DNA from 2 places in the Candidatus Pelagibacter sp. HIMB1623 genome. Region 2 is predicted to be linked to the other one. Evidence: riboswitches for the same ligand, from Rfam matches in the RefSeq annotation. Region 2 holds a riboswitch; the other holds the start of a gene.
What was found. A riboswitch is a leader RNA that binds a small molecule or an ion and turns the genes downstream of it on or off. The one in region 2 is predicted to bind S-adenosylmethionine.
Positions count from the first base shown of each region.

Region 1: it holds a riboswitch for S-adenosylmethionine, as region 2 does, so the genes downstream of both, ACTTBN_RS02170 (O-acetylhomoserine aminocarboxypropyltransferase/cysteine synthase family protein) here and ACTTBN_RS01085 (homocysteine S-methyltransferase family protein) in region 2, are expected to answer to the same signal.

Region 1 is NZ_JBNAJN010000003.1:141,186-149,301, reverse strand. It holds gene ACTTBN_RS02195 (homoserine dehydrogenase) at 1-73, opposite strand, end outside; gene ACTTBN_RS02190 (hypothetical protein) at 70-294, opposite strand; gene argC (N-acetyl-gamma-glutamyl-phosphate reductase) at 291-1,313, opposite strand; gene rpsI (30S ribosomal protein S9) at 1,347-1,784, opposite strand; gene rplM (50S ribosomal protein L13) at 1,786-2,244, opposite strand; SAM riboswitch class V at 2,387-2,453, shown strand; gene ACTTBN_RS02170 (O-acetylhomoserine aminocarboxypropyltransferase/cysteine synthase family protein) at 2,456-3,784, shown strand; gene ACTTBN_RS02165 (COX15/CtaA family protein) at 3,821-4,837, opposite strand; gene ACTTBN_RS02160 (chorismate mutase) at 4,881-5,171, shown strand; gene ACTTBN_RS02155 (50S ribosomal protein L33) at 5,172-5,363, opposite strand; gene ACTTBN_RS02150 (MerR family transcriptional regulator) at 5,364-5,726, opposite strand; gene ACTTBN_RS02145 (integration host factor subunit alpha) at 5,719-6,018, opposite strand; gene plsX (phosphate acyltransferase PlsX) at 6,015-7,019, opposite strand; gene rpmF (50S ribosomal protein L32) at 7,033-7,215, opposite strand; gene ACTTBN_RS02130 (ubiquinol-cytochrome C chaperone family protein) at 7,218-7,685, opposite strand; gene bamE (outer membrane protein assembly factor BamE domain-containing protein) at 7,684-8,116, shown strand, end outside.
Region 2 is NZ_JBNAJN010000001.1:191,356-199,471, reverse strand. It holds gene ACTTBN_RS01090 (DMT family transporter) at 1-594, shown strand, start outside; gene ACTTBN_RS01085 (homocysteine S-methyltransferase family protein) at 587-1,492, opposite strand; SAM riboswitch class V at 1,500-1,562, opposite strand; gene ACTTBN_RS01080 (putative 2OG-Fe(II) oxygenase) at 1,654-2,244, opposite strand; gene ACTTBN_RS01075 (sulfite exporter TauE/SafE family protein) at 2,281-3,027, opposite strand; gene ACTTBN_RS01070 (molybdenum cofactor synthesis domain-containing protein) at 3,043-3,543, shown strand; gene ACTTBN_RS01065 (YqaA family protein) at 3,524-3,940, opposite strand; gene ACTTBN_RS01060 (DUF1244 domain-containing protein) at 3,962-4,207, opposite strand; gene ACTTBN_RS01055 (sulfite oxidase heme-binding subunit YedZ) at 4,200-4,784, opposite strand; gene msrP (protein-methionine-sulfoxide reductase catalytic subunit MsrP) at 4,784-5,689, opposite strand; gene ACTTBN_RS01045 (molybdopterin synthase catalytic subunit) at 5,676-6,128, opposite strand; gene ACTTBN_RS01040 (molybdopterin biosynthesis protein MoeD) at 6,128-6,397, opposite strand; gene moaC (cyclic pyranopterin monophosphate synthase MoaC) at 6,403-6,948, opposite strand; gene moaA (GTP 3',8-cyclase MoaA) at 6,950-7,942, opposite strand; gene ACTTBN_RS01025 (phytanoyl-CoA dioxygenase family protein) at 7,976-8,116, shown strand, end outside.

The sequences.
Region 1 (8,116 bases), on a different contig from region 2:
CAATAAGTTCATTAAATAAATAATTACCAACTTGACCAAGTCCAACAACTGCAACATTCACTATATTATTCATTTGCTTATATCTGGATATTTACTTTTTTTAGTATAGTCATCTATATAAATCTCATATTCTTCTAATGTCATTTTTGTTATATCGTCTGACTTTTTAAGTATTTCAGTTATTTTTTTTTTATTTTTTTTATTTTCGGCAGGATGTTCTGTCCAATACTGAGAATCTTTATTTAAAGAACAACTACATAAAAAAATTAGAAAAATAATTAACAAATATTTCATTTTAAAGCAGTTCTTTCGGGAAAATTAAATTTATTATTTAAATTTTGAACAGCCTGACCTGCTCCACCTTTTATTAAATTATCTATTGCAGAAATAATGATTATTTTATTTTTATATTTTGATTTACACACTGTGATAAAGCAATTGTTTGTATTGATAACATCATTTGTGCTCAAGAGTTTATCAGAGTCTAATATTTTAACAAAATTTTCTCCCTTATAAAACATCTCAAGTGTTTTGATAATTTTTGATTGATTTATATTTTTTTCTAAATCTAGATAAATTGTACTTAATATACCTCTAAACATTGGAGATAAATGTGGAGTAAAACTAAATTGAAAATTTTTATTTGTAAATTTGCTTAAAAATTGATGAATTTCAGAATTATGTCTATGAAAACCAACACCATAAGCACTTAAAGACTCGTATAAATTCTTATCTTTATATTTTTTATGAACTCCTCTACCGGCACCAGAATATCCAGATTTTGAATCAATAATTATATTATCTAATTTAACTAATTTTTTTTTAATTAGTGGAACAAGAGGTAATAATATTGATGTTGGGTAACATCCTGGACATGAAATAATATTGTGATTTTTTAATTCATCACGATTTATTTCTGGCAAACAATAAATGCTTTTCTTCTGTAGTTTTGGGGCTCGATGTTTTTGTTTATACCATTTTAAATAATCATTAGCTTTTTTTAATCTAAAATCTGCTGCTAAATCAATTAGAGTAATATTATCATTAAGTTTTTTTGCTATATCTTGAGCTTCACCATTTGGTAGAGCTGTAAAGACAACATCAATACCATTTAACAATTTAGGATTAAATTTTACGATTTTAGGTAATTTTTTTTTGGACAGAGATTTATCATAATAAGAAATATTTTTTCCAACAGACGAATTTCCACATAAATATCTAATATTAATATATTTGTGGCTAATTAATAACTTGATTAATTGAACGCCAATATATCCTGTAGATCCGGCAACTAATGCATTAAGCTTAGGCATTTTTTATTATAGCAGTTTAAATTGTAAAAAAAATTATCTTTTAGAAAACTGGAAGCTTCTTCTAGCTTTTCTTCTACCAGGTTTTTTTCTCTCAACGGCTCTTGAGTCTCTGGTTGTAAGTTTCTCAGTTTTCAATGTTGTTTTTAGATTTTCATCAAAAAGAACTAAAGCTTTTGAAATACCATGAACCATTGCTCCGGCTTGACCTGTAGGTCCACCACCTTTTACGCTACATCTAACATCATAATCTGTAGCTTGATTTATAATCTCAAAAGGTCTTGTAATTTGCATTTTATGAATTTCATCAGCAAAATATTCATTATATAATTTGCCATTTACATAAATTTTACCAGAACCTTTTTTTAACCAAACTTTCGCTATTGAAGTTTTTCTTCTACCTGTCGCGTACTTACTATCTTTAAAATCTAACTTTAATTTTGGAGTTTTTATGTTTGATTGTACGTTTTCCATATTAATTTCTTGCAATGTTTTTATTGTTTAGTTTATCTAATTCTATAATTTTTGGATTTTGTGCAGCATGAGGATGGTCACTTCCAGAATAAATTTTTAATTTTGTTAATTGTTTTCTACCCAAAACTCCACCGGGCAACATTCTTTTAACTGCTAGTTTTAAAGTTTCTCCAGGTTTTTTTTCATGAAGTTTTTCTGGAGTTGTAACTTTTATTCCACCAGGGTGACCTGTATGTCTATAGTACTTTTTATTTTGAAATTTTTTACCAGTAAATTTTGCTTGTTCAATATTTTTTACGACTACAAAATCACCATCATCCATATGAGGTGTGTAAGTAGTTTTATTTTTACCTCTAATTATATTAGATACAACAGTTGCTAATCTTCCAACAACGGCATTTTTTGCATCTATCTCGTACCAAGATGATGTAACTTGATCTTTTTTTGTGAATTTTGTCATTGTGCGAGGATTAATACTATTAAATTATTCAAAGTCAATTTTATATTTAGCTTGTAAAACGTAATTAATATGCTAGAAAACTCCTGCCGATTTGATCCTATTGCGGGCATAAAACTGCTAAAATGGAATTTTCATAAAATTAAAAATCGGTAGGCATTTGAACTGTATTGTGCGCCTTGCAGAAAGCAAAAGCACTAAAAAAGGAGTAAAAATGAGTACAAAAAGAAATAATCCAGAAACTATTGCGATACATGGTGGAGATTACAGAAGTGATCCAGCTACAAATTCGGTAGCAGTTCCAATTTATAGAACAACCTCGTATCAATTTAATAACACTGAACATGCAGCTAATTTATTTGCGTTAAAAGAGTTTGGAAACATCTATACACGAATAATGAATCCAACTAACGATGTGTTAGAAAAGAGAATCGCTGCTCTTGAAAGTGGTCTTGCAAGTTTAACTGTAGCTTCTGGTCAAACTGCTTCTACTTTTGCGATATTAAACGTTGCTCAAGCTGGAGACAATATTGTCAGTTCAACAGATCTATATGGTGGAACAGTTTCGTTGTTTACACATACTTTAAGTAAGCTTGGTATAGAAGTAAGATATGCAGATCCTTCTGATCCAAAAAACTTTGAAAAAGCAATAGACGATAAAACTAGAGCTTTTTATGGAGAGACATTGCCAAACCCATATTTAAGAGTTTTTCCAATTAAAGAAGTTTCAAATATTGGTAGAAAATATAACATTCCATTAATCTTGGATAACACTGCTGCCCCTGTAATTTGTAAACCAATTGAACATGGTGCTGCTGTGGTTGTTTATTCTTTAACAAAATATATAGCAGGTCATGGAACAGTAGTTGGAGGCGCACTGGTAGATGGTGGAAATTTTGATTGGACAGCAGATCCAAAAAGACAGCCACTATTTAATGAACCAGATGCAAGTTATGGAGGTCTTGTTTGGGGTAAAGCTGTGCCTGAATTAACAGGTGCAAATGTTGCCTTTGCAGTACGAGCAAGGGTAACCTTGTTAAGAGATTTAGGATCAGCACTTTCTCCAGATAATGCATTTGGTGTTATACAAGGACTTGAAACAGTTGCTTTAAGAATGAAACAACATTGTGATAATGCTGCAAAAGTGGTTGGGTACTTAAAAAATCATAAAGCTGTTGAGAGAGTAATTTATGCTACTGAACATAATGAGGAGATATCAAACAGAGCAAAAAAATATCTAAAGAATGGTAATGGTGCTTTAGTTGGTATTGAATTAGCTGGTGGTATCGAGGCTGGTAAAAAGTTCATTGAGGCTTTAAAAATGTTTTATCACGTTGCAAATATAGGTGATGCTAGAAGTTTAGCAATACATCCAGCAACAACTACTCATAGTCAATTAAATGAAGATGAATTAGCTGCTTCTGGTGTAACCCCTGGGTATGTTAGACTTTGTATTGGTTTAGAACATATTGATGATATCATTGATGATTTAGATCAAGCTTTAGATAAGTCATCAAAAGGTAATTTAAAAGCAGTTAGTTAGTTTTATTATTATGTCTACAAATAGAAACTAGTTAATTTATCTTTTGTATTGAGAACTAAATACAAGATACAAAGTTGAAAGTATTACCAAAATAGAATTTATCTGGTGTAAAGATGCAAATAACATTTTTACTCCAGATAAAATAGTTATCACACCAAGAATAATTTGAAGTAACAAACTAAAGCCAATTATTGCAATTGGTTTAAATAAATTTTTATTTCCTGAATTTATTATTTTGAAGAGAATTAAAGCATAAATTACGAAGATTATGTATGCCAAATTTCGATGAATAAATTGAACAATCGATGGATTATCAAAAACTTTTAAATTTAAAAATTCTTTAAAACTACTATCGTCTGGAAAATAATTAACTCCCATTAGTGGCCATGTGTTATAAATTTTACCAGCATCCATACCAGATACAAAAGCTCCTATAATTAGTTGCAGAAATAATAAAAATAAAAATATTTTTAGAATAAAAAAATCATTAACAACTATTTTGTTTAAAGAAGATGACAATTTTAAAAATTGCCAATACACAATTGATAAAATTATAAAGGCTGTAACCAAATGTATTGCTAATCTATAATGACTAACATCAATTCTTTCAACTAATCCACTTGATACCATGTACCAACCCAAAAATCCTTGAAAACAAACTAGTAAAAAAATAATTCCATATTTTTTAATAATCCAAAATCCATGCTTGATTGAAAAATAGATCATTGGGAGCAACACCGTTAAACCTATTATTCTTCCCAACTGTCTATGTCCCCACTCCCACCAAAATATTACTTTAAAGTCATCTAAAGTCATGTTGTAGTTTTGTTGGGTGTACTCAGGTATCGTTTTATATAAATTAAAATACTCTAACCATTTTTCATTTGAAAAAGGTGGAAAAAAACCAACAAATAATTCCCACGTGGTAATAGATAGACCAGAGTCTGTTAATCTTGTTAAACCACCCACTAATATAATTAAAGAAACCAAAACTAATAGTGATAGCATCCACAATTTAAGCTGATAATTCAAATGATTATTCTCACTGTACATGCTCAGATAAATATAATAATTATTAACTATTCCAATAAATTAAATGTCGCCAAATAATAAAAAAAAACTAGATTTAATAAGAGTTAAATTAGACAAATTAGATAATAAGTTATTATCTCTCATAAAAAAAAGAACAAAATTAGTTGAAGAAGTTTTAAAGCTAAAAGAATTTAAAAAAGAAATAGTAGATAAAAAAAGAATCAACATCATATTAAAGAATATTAAAGCAAAATCTATTAAACAGAGAATTGATCCTAGGATTACTAATCGAATATGGAAAAATATGATCTGGTCTTATATTGATTACGAAAGAAGAAATTTTAAAAAAAAATAGTTATTTGCTATGTGGTGGGAGTTTTTTTTCCACAAACATTTCATGCTTTCGTGTATCTGGATTGTATTTTTTAGCAGATAACTTAACTTTTGCCTTTTCACCACCAGCAGGTTTTTTTACATAATAAAAAAAAGAACTGTCGGGTTTGGCCTCAGGTACTAATCTAACTTTTACGTGGGTTTTTTTTGCCATTTATTTTAATGTTTTTAAAATTTCAGAAATCTTAGTTAATTTATTTTTCAATTTTTCAGCTTTTATAGATTTATCTGCCATTTCGTCAAGCTTTAAAGTATCTTCATTATCTAGGAGTTTTTTTACCCCATTGATTGTCATACCTTGCTCTTTGAGTAAAAATTTAATTTTTTTTAGAAGGTCTATATTTTTTTCATCATAATATCTTCTATTAGAGTTCAGGATTTTTGGTTTTAATTGTTTAAATTGTGTTTCCCAAAATCTTATTATGTGTGTTGGCAAAATACCTTTTTTATTTACTTTTAAACCTAAAATTTGTGCAACTTCACCTATAGTTTTGTAGGCTTGATCTGCTTTATCCATTGTTTTTATTGTTAATAAAGTCCTTAAATTCTTTTGAAGGTTTAAATAAAACTACATCTCTGCTTGAAATCATTTTTGTTTCTTTAGTTTTTGGATTTCTTCCTATTCTTGATTTTTTTTGTCTTACTGAAAAAGTGCCGAATTTTGATAATTTAAGTTTTTTTTCAGATATAATATTTTCTGTAATTGTTGATAAAAAATCCTCAATCAAATTATCTGAAATTTGCTTAGAAAAACCAAGCTGCATATAAATTAAATTAACTAAATCTTTCTTAGTTAAATTTATTCTCATATCAGATTCTTTTTGATCTTTTCTATCAAATTACCTTTTACAATTCTATGACAAACATCTAGTGAATTTGAAAAGCCAACAAAATCAGTACCTCCATGGCTTTTAACAACAGGAGAATCTAGACCAATAAATATAGCTCCGTTATATAATCTTGGATCTAATCTTTTCTTAAACTTATTTAAATTCGATATATTTAATAAAGAAGATATTTTTCCTAAAATAGAACTTGTCATTGTACTTTTTAATTCACTTACTATAAAATTAGCTGTTCCTTCAGCAGTCTTAAGTGCTACATTTCCAGTGAACCCATCAGAAACGATTACATTTACGTCACCATCCATTATGTGGTTTCCTTCTATGTATCCAGAAAAATTGTAATTTTCAGATTTTTTTTCATTAAGTAATTGATAAGTCTCTTTTATAGTTTCATTTCCCTTTAATTCCTCAGAGCCAATATTTAATAAAGCTACATTTGCCTTATTATTTGGAAATAAAGAGTTATAAAGAGCAGCTCCCATAATAGAAAAATCTTTTAGATTTTTTGAACTACATTCAATATTTGCACCTAAATCTAGCACAACACTCATTCCCTTTTTATTTGGCCACAAAGCTGATAAAGCAGGTTTATCTATGCTTTCAATCATTTTAAGATTTAATTTCGATACAACTAATAATGCACCAGTATTTCCTGCAGATATAACTATATCAGCTTGATGATCCTTTACACTTTGTACAGCAAGCCACATACTCGTGTCTTTACCTCTCTTGGCTCCTTCTAAAGGACTATCAGTACTTTTAATTGAATTTGCAGTATGAATAATTTCATAGAATTCATTTTTTATTTTACCTTTTAGCAGAGGTAATATTAATTTTTCATCACCAAAAATTTTATAGAATACATCTTTATTTAATTGATGATTTAGTATGATACCATCAATTGTTTTTTTAGGAGAACCATCCCCTCCCATTGCATCAACTGCAATTTTAATTTTTTCAGACATTTTAATTAATATATTATTCTTTTGGGTCTAAAACTTGTCTGCCCTTGTACATACCAGTTTTAAGGTCTAGGTGATGTGATAGTCTATACTCACCAGATTTTTTATCTTCAACTATATTCTTAGTTGAAAATTTCATAGTTTGTGCCCGTCTCATTCCAGTTCTGGATGGGGTTTGTTTACGTTTTGGTACAGCCATAATTATGGGTTAATTACACTTTTTAAATAATAATTCAAATTTTTTTTTGATAAATTTTCATTAAATTCATCAAAATACTCAAGTAAATGTTCAATATTTTGAAATTCACTCAAAAATAAAGAAATTTTATTTAATTTTTCGTTTTTATTTAATGTGTCCCAAAAATGTATTTCCGAAACCATTGAATGAAAAAGATTTATATAAGCCTTCATTTTCTTATTAATTGATTGATCGCCGTAACCTATTTCTCGAATACTTAGCTCTAATTGTCTAAAATTAAAATCATAAATTTCTTGTAAAATTTCTTTATTTTCCTCATTTTTAAAATTTTTCAAAAAAAATGAAAAATGTAGTAAAAAAAGTGTTAATCGATCAGAAAAATTATCATCTCTATTTAAATTTTTATATAAATCTTTATTTCTAGTTAAATTAATTAAATTATTATAAATATTTAAATATTTTTGGTTCATGAAAAATTTATTATATATAATTTTATTTTCTTTTATAGTTTCAAATTGCTCAATAAAAACTGTTGTAAAACATCATGGTGTTCCTATGTTAGAAAAAAGACAAGAGTCTTTAATTGTAAATAAAACAAATAAAAATGATATTATTAAAGCCTTAGGTAGTCCTTCAACTAAAAGTAAATTTAATAATGACATATGGATATATATTGAGAGAAAGCAAACTCAATCAAAACTTAAAAATCTTGGAAGAATGAAAATTTATGAAAACAATGTGTTAGTTCTTGAAATTGATAAATACGGCTTATTAAAAAAAAAAGATTTATATAATAAAGATGATATGAATAATTTAAAAATTGCAAAAAACATTACTGGTAACGATTTTAAAAAAAACACATTCATTTATAATTTTTTTTCCAGCTTAAGACAAAAAATTA
Region 2 (8,116 bases):
TTGGCAGCAATTTTAATGTCAACGACTACATTAAGCTCAACTGTTCTAGGACATTTTTTTACTAAAAATGAAAAATTTAATTTAACTAGGACAATTGGAATTTTAATAGGATTTTCAGGAATAGTTTTTTTATTTTCAGATAATTTATTAATTAATGAAAATAACTTTACTTCAGCATTATTAATTTTGTTAGGATCTACCTGTTATGTGATTGGAGGTCTTTTAACACTAAAAATTAGCAAGAAAAAAAATGAAAATGTTACCAGTTCAATTTTGATTTGGGCTACTATTATATTATTACCTTTAGTATGTTTGATTGAACAACCTTGGAAAACTGTTCCAAGATTAGATTCTACTATTTCAGTTATTTATCTTGGTTTGGTATCTACTGGAATTGCCTGGTTATTGAGATTTAAAATTTTAATTAACAATGGTTTAATTTTTCAATCTCAAGTATCTTATCTAATTCCAATATTTGGTACTATTTTAAGTTATATCTTTTTAAAAGAATTGGTTACTACTAAAGTTATAATTTCGTTGATAGCAGTTGTTATAGGTATCTATTTTGTAAAAAAAGGTACAAAAGTTAAATAGTATTTTTTATTGCCTCTATATGAGAAGGACGAGTTTCACAGCATCCTCCAAGAATAGTGGCTCCATTTTCTTTAAATTTTTTTGCAAAAATTGATATTTTTTCAGGATCTAAATCTTTTCTTTGACCTAAAAAACTATTGGGGTTAGATCCATCATTTTCTTTATACTGAGAAGTATAACCACCTTTTGGTTTAGTTGTGATAAATCCGTTTAATTTGAAACCAAATGGAACTTTAAGTTTTTGAATTTCATCTAAATTATTCTCATAATTTTCAGGCGAAACACATGCTAGAATTACTCCTAGGCAATTTTCAGTAATTATTGAATTAATTTCAGAAATTTTTTCTCCACTTGGTAAAGAGTTTCCTTCAGAAATATGAACCCCAACTAAGTATGGTTTATTAAATTTCTTAATAGCTTCTATTCCACATCTAATTTCTTTGATACTGCTCCAGACATCAAAATAGAAAAAATCTACTGAAGGGTTTAGTATTTCTGCTAATTCCGAATGATCCTTTGTGATTTCTTTTTCACTTCTCTTGTCTTCTTCATATGTCAAATCTTGAGGTGGGAGTCCTCCTGCAATCTTAATATGTGGATTATTTAATTTAGCTTTTTGTGCAATTTCACAGGCTTTCTGATTTAAGAATTTAAATTGATCTTCTATTCCATTTTCTCTCAATCTTTTTCTTCTCGTTGTAAAAGTTGTAGTTACAATTACATCAGCTCCCGATTTAATAAAATCATTATGAATATTAAGTATTAAGTCGTGGTATTTTTCCTCAATTAAAGCATTTGCACTCCACAAAGTTCCTTTAGATTCCATACCTCTGGCCAATAATTCTTGACCCATTCCACCATCTAAAATTTTTGTTGTTTTAAAAAAATCCTTATTCATTTTATCCTCACTTTTTTAGTGCTTAAGCTAAATGCAGGTGCACAATATAGTTCAACTACCTTGCTAATTAGATCTATTGGGAATTTCCTTTTTAGCAGTTTATGCCCGCAATAGGATCAAATCGGCAAATGGATTTATATAATATTATTAAAATTTGTAAATTATTTATTAAAAATTATTTTAGCATTGAAAGAAAATGATCTTCTTTCTTCCTCAATATTAAATGGGTAGGCTGTATGCATTAAATAATTGGGAAATATTATAAGATCACCTGTTTTAGGTATCAAATTAAAAATACTTTTTGAAAGAAAAGCTTTTTGCCCATTAATAAAATCAATTGTGCCATTGGTTTTTATTTTTTTATTTTTAACATTTTTATTTTTTGTCATATGTTTTGGAATTTTTAAATAACCAACACCCGATAAGTCTCCTTCATGATAATGTATAGGATTATACTCATTTTTATATTGGCTAACGACCCACAGGTTTAAAATTCTAATTTCTTTAATTTTTTTAATATGTTCTTTAGTTAGAAAAATTTTAATATTTTTTATTAATTCTTTTTCCAAATTTTTTTTTATAAAACTTTTAGAAATTTGAACTTCTTTTCTAATTTGACTTGCTAATTTTGAACTATAATCATTTGATTTTGAGAAGATTTTTGTATCAACTTCCTTGTTAATTTTTTCTAAAAATTTTTTAGAAATTTTAGATTTTCCTATTGAAGGCCCAAATGGTTTAAAATTTTTCATGAGAGATTAAATATATCAAAAAATAATTAATTCAACTTATGCTATAAGTGTTATGCCCATCCTTATAGCAACAAAAATTACTAAGAATGCAGTCATCAGGGCTAATATTTTGTTAGATAGGAATTTTATATTTAAAAAACTTCCAATTTGACCACCAATTAAGACAGCAATAAATAGTGGCCAGTAATTTAAAAATTCATTAAAAACTATTTCCTTTGTTAATTGTCCACCTATACCAAAAATTGAATTTACTAAAATAAACAAGGATGCAGTACTTGTTATATGTTTTGGAAGCCCTGCTTTCATCAAAAATAATATAGGACTTAAAAATATCCCACCACCAATTCCAACTAAACCAGATATAAAACCAATTATTGATCCTATTAATATTGATAAAACTAGGGGTATTTTTTTAATAACAATTTCTTGTTTGTTAAAAGATTTGCTTTCAATAAGTAAAAAAATTCCAGCTAATATTAAAATGAAGAAAAGTAAAATCTCAAATAAATTTTTGTCAATTGAGATAGATGCTCCGATAAAAGCAAAAGGTATAGAACCAATTAAATAAGGGTAAAGTAAATTAAAATTAATATTCTTAGATTTTAAAAAATTTATAGAATTTCCAGAAACTACAATAATATTACAAATCAAAGCTAAAATTGGAAAAATATAGTAAGGGACATCCCAAATTAAAAGTAATGCAAGATAAGTGGAGCCACCACCAAATCCTATACTTGAATATAATATTGCAGTTATAAAAAAAAATATTGTAAGTATAATCATTAAAAAAATTTATTTATGATTGTAAATATAGCTTTACTAACTGTAACAGATACAAGAACAATTGATAACGATAAATCTGGTGCGATCTTGGTTGAAAAAATTAAAGAGGCCAATCATCAATTAATTGACAGAAAAATTTGTAAAGACAATAAAGGAGATATAGTTAAAATTCTAAAAGACTGGACTAATCATAAAGATATTGATGTTATCATTACAACTGGTGGCACAGGTTTAACTGGAAGAGATATTACACCCGAAGCTATTAATGAAATAGCAGATAAACATATTCCAGGATTTGGCGAAGTTTTTAGGACTATTAGTTTAAAAACAGTTGGTACGTCTTCAATTCAATCTAGAGCTTGTGCAGTTCTATCAAATGGTAAATACATATTTGCCTTACCAGGATCCTCAGGAGGAGTAACAGATGCTTGGGACGGTATCCTTAAACATCAATTAGATATTAATCATAAACCTTGTAATTTTGTCGAATTATTTCCTAGACTAAAAGAGAAATAAAAAAATATCTCATTATTTTTCCAAAACTCACAAGCAATAAAAAAATTAAAAATTTAATTCTCATCGTTCCAGCAATGAAAGTAATTGGATCACCAATAATTGGTACCCACGCAAATAACAAAGACCATTTACCATACTTTTTAAACCACCTGGATGATCTATCAATTTGTGTGTTAGTAAAAGGAAACCATTTTTTATCTTGAAATTTCAAGAAATAAATTCCTAGAAACCAATTGAAGATAGATCCTAAAATATTTCCAAAGCTTGCAAAAAATATTAACAAAAATTTGTTATAAGTTTCTGATAACAGATAAGTTGCTAATATAGCCTCAGATGAAAAAGGAAGTATTGTTGCAGCTAAAAATGAAACAATAAATAGACTTAAATAAGCAAACATTAACTTGAATAGAATAGAAAGTTACTTTTGGTGTTTTTCTTTCCATTCAGAGTAGGGCATTCCATAAATATGTTGCCTTGCATCAGGATCTGATATTTCTACTCCTTTTTTTTCAGCTTCTTCTCTATACCATCTAGACAAACAATTTCTGCAAAATCCAGCTAAATTCATTAAATCAATGTTTTGAACATCTTTTCTTTCATCTAAATGTCTCATTAATCTTTCAAGTGTAGCTGATTGAATTTCTTTTTTTAGATTATCATCCATAATTTACGTTCCTATTTTTAATTTTAATTCTTAAAGCAAGTAAAACAAGTATTATTACCAAATATACTAGTGGTCTAAAAAAAATTGTTTTAGATAACCATATATAATGAAGAGCTCCAAATATCGCTATTACGTAAATTAATCTGTGTAATTTTTTCCAATTGTTTTTAAGCAACTTTATCATAATTTGAGAAGATGTAATTACCAATGGAAGTAGTAATACCCATGCTGCAAATCCAATAAAGATGTATTTTTTTTTCAGAACATCATCAATTATCGGCTGTAAATTAAATCTATAATCTATACCTACGTAAGTAAGGAGATGAAGAGATGCATAAAAAAAAACAAACAATCCCAACATTCTTCTAAAACTTATCCAAATATTTAAATTAGTTAGCCTTTTAAGTGGTGTCATACTTAATGTTAGACAGATAAATATTAGAGTCCACTCTCCAGTAAAATGAGTAATTTCTTTTACAGGTTCTGGTCCGAGTTTGTTGAAGTATATTTTGTAAAAAATTAATAAAAATGGAATTGTACTTAAAATAAATACACCTGGTTTAAAATATTTTCTCATTAAAAATATTTTTTTAGATCCATCCCTGTATATAAATTTGCAACTTCATCTCCGTAACCATTAAACATAAGCGTTTTTACTCTTGGCACCCAAATATCTTTACCAATTATTCTTTCTGTTGCTTGAGACCATCTAGGATGATCTACATTAGGATTAACATTAGAGTAAAATCCATATTCTCGCGGAGATGCCCACATCCATGATGAAGTCGGCATTTTTTCAACAAATTTTATCTTAACAATTGCTTTTGCACTCTTGAAACCATACTTCCAAGGGATAAATATTCTCAATGGTGCACCGTTTTGATTTGGAAGCTTTTTACCATACAAACCTGTCACAACTGTAGTTAAAGGGTGCATTGCTTCATCAATTCTTAATCCTTCTTTATAAGGCCAGTTCAAAACCGGATATCTTTGACCTTTCATTTGTTCAGGATCATAAACACTTTCAAATTCAACATACTTAGCTTTGTTAGTTGGATTTACTTTTGACAATAATTTACTTAGCGAAAAACCCATCCATGGAATAACCATTGACCATCCTTCTACACATCTTAATCTGTATATTCTTTCCTCAGAGACAAATGTCTCAGTTATTTCTTCCATAGAAATTTTGATAGGTTTTTCAACTTCACCTTCAAGACTTATTGTCCATGGGGATGTTTTAAAATTTTGTGAATTAACATAAGGATCACTCTTTGAAGTACCGAACTCATAATAATTATTATAAGTTGTTATATCTTTAAAACTTGTAAGTTCATTCCTATCATCTGCTTGAGCTTTACTTGCAAAAGGAATTGCGGCTACTGCTAAAGAACTTGCACCACACCCAAGAGATTTAATAAATGATCTTCTATTCTTATAAATTTTCTCTGGTGTAATTTCTGAATATTTAATTTTTTTCATGAATAATAGGATTACCTTTTAACCAATCGCTTTGATTATTTGTGTAATGTTCTTTTTTCCATATTGGAGACCTTTTTTTAATTTCTTCGATTATATATCTTGATAATACATAAGCCTCATCTCTATGCTTGCATGCAACTGCTATAATAATACTAATTTCACCTAAATTTAAGTAACCTTTAGCATGTTCAATAAAAACACTCTTATTCTTTATATTTAGTTTTTCTTCAGCCTCACTATAAATTTCCTCAAAACTTTTTATTACCAAAGCATCATGACTGTCATATGTAATACCTAAAACACTTTTATTATTATTTTGATTACGAACTGTCCCACTAAAAATTAATGAAGCTCCAAAATCATTCGATGCTATAAATTTTTCAGCATCAATTAATGATAATTTTTTAACTTTACTATCTACAATGTCAGTATGAAGCATTAACCTCCTCCAATTGGAGGAATAATACCAATTTTTTCGTTATTTGTGATTTTATAATTGTCGCTAACAATATTATTTTTTTCTGAACAAAAAGCTGAAGAGTTAATGATTTTTATATAATTTTCATTTCCATTAAATTTCTGCTCTACATATTGAATTATTTTATTCCTTATATCCTTGATTGTTGTCTTTTGACCTAGATCTAGTTCTAACAAATTTTGGTTGCTAAAATCTCTAGCAGCTCCAAACAACTCAATTTTAACTTTCATAAAGTTTAGAAAAAATCTTTTAAAAAGTTCGGAAGTCCATCTGGATTTTTCCATAATCCAGTTTTTCCTCCTTCTTTAATTAATAATTTTACATTATCTATTTTTAAATGAGGATTTACAATTTTGCTTAAATCGTAAATTGTAATCAGAGCTGCATTTACACCCATTATCGCTTCCATCTCTACACCTGTTTTGGCATTGGTGGAAACCACACAGTATACTTCTAGTGAACTATCTTCTTCATTCATTATGATTTTAGTAGCCGTATGATCTATTGGAAGAGGATGACACAAAGGTATTAATTCACTTGTTTTTTTAACACCTAATACTGCTGAAACTTCTGCTAAAGTGATTGGATCACCCTTAGGCATCTCTTTATTTTTAATAAGTTCAAATACCTCTTTGCCAACATAAATTTTTCCTGATGCCAAAGCTCTACGGAATGTTTCTTTTTTTTCAGAAACATCAATCATTTTAAATGAATTTTTTTCAAAAATTTCTTTCGCCCAGTTTTTTAAATCGTTGTTAGTTACAATCTTTAAATTTTTCATCTTATCCACCTGTTGTTGATAGATTTTTTGTTAATCCTGTTTCTCCTATTTCTAAATAGTGAGATTCTTTTTTATAATTTAATTGTTTCAAAATTAAATCTTTCAGTTCTTCAGTTTGGTCATCTCTTTGCATCAAGTGTCTAATATTTATTCCAGTATTTCCAAATAAACACAATCTTAAATCACCCTTGGCAGTTATTCTTAGTCTATTACAACTCTTACAAAAATCTTTTGAGTAGGGTGCAATAACACCAAATTTTCCTTTGTATTCAGGATTTATATAATTCTTTGAAGGACCAGCATCTTTACCAAATGTTTGAATCACCCAATTATTATTATTTAAATAATCTGTAAATTTATTTGCAGACACATGATACTGATTAAAATAATCTAAATTATCTCCAGTTTGCATTAATTCTATATATCTAAAATCAATTTGATTATTTTTTATAAAATTAGCCCAACTTTTAAAATCTTCTTCTTTATCATTAACGTCTTTAAGAAGGACTGCATTAACTTTAATATTTTTAAAATTTAGTTTTTGTAATTTTTTAATTCCTTCTAAAATTTCATTTAATCTATCATGTCCAGTAATTTTTCTAAAAGTCTTTGGATCAAGACTATCAATACTTATATTTATACCATCAAGACCACTCTTATTTAAATCATCTGCAATTCTATTTAAGTGATATCCATTAGTAGTAATTACAGTTTTTTTAATACCTGAATTTTTTTTAATTATTTTAATTATATCCAAAAAATCTTTTCTAACTGTAGGTTCTCCTCCAGTTAATCTTATTTTAGATACACCTAATTCTGATAAAGCTTTTGCAAGTCTTCCAATTTCTTCTTTAGTGATAAAGGTTCTGTTATCACTTTTATCTATCTTATAACCATCAGGTAAACAGTAGCCACATTTAAAATTACACACATCAGATATTGACAATCTTATGTATGGAAACCTCCGCCCAAAACTATCTTTGAGAATATTCATATGATATATTGAGTATTATTTCTTAAATAATCTATGAGTCAAATTTTAAATGATAATGAGATCAAACTATTTAAAAGAGATGGAGCGGTATTTTTAAGAAATAAATTTGATATCAAATGGATTGAGCTTTTAAGATCTGGAATAAATAAAGCAAAAAATAATCCAAGCCCCAGG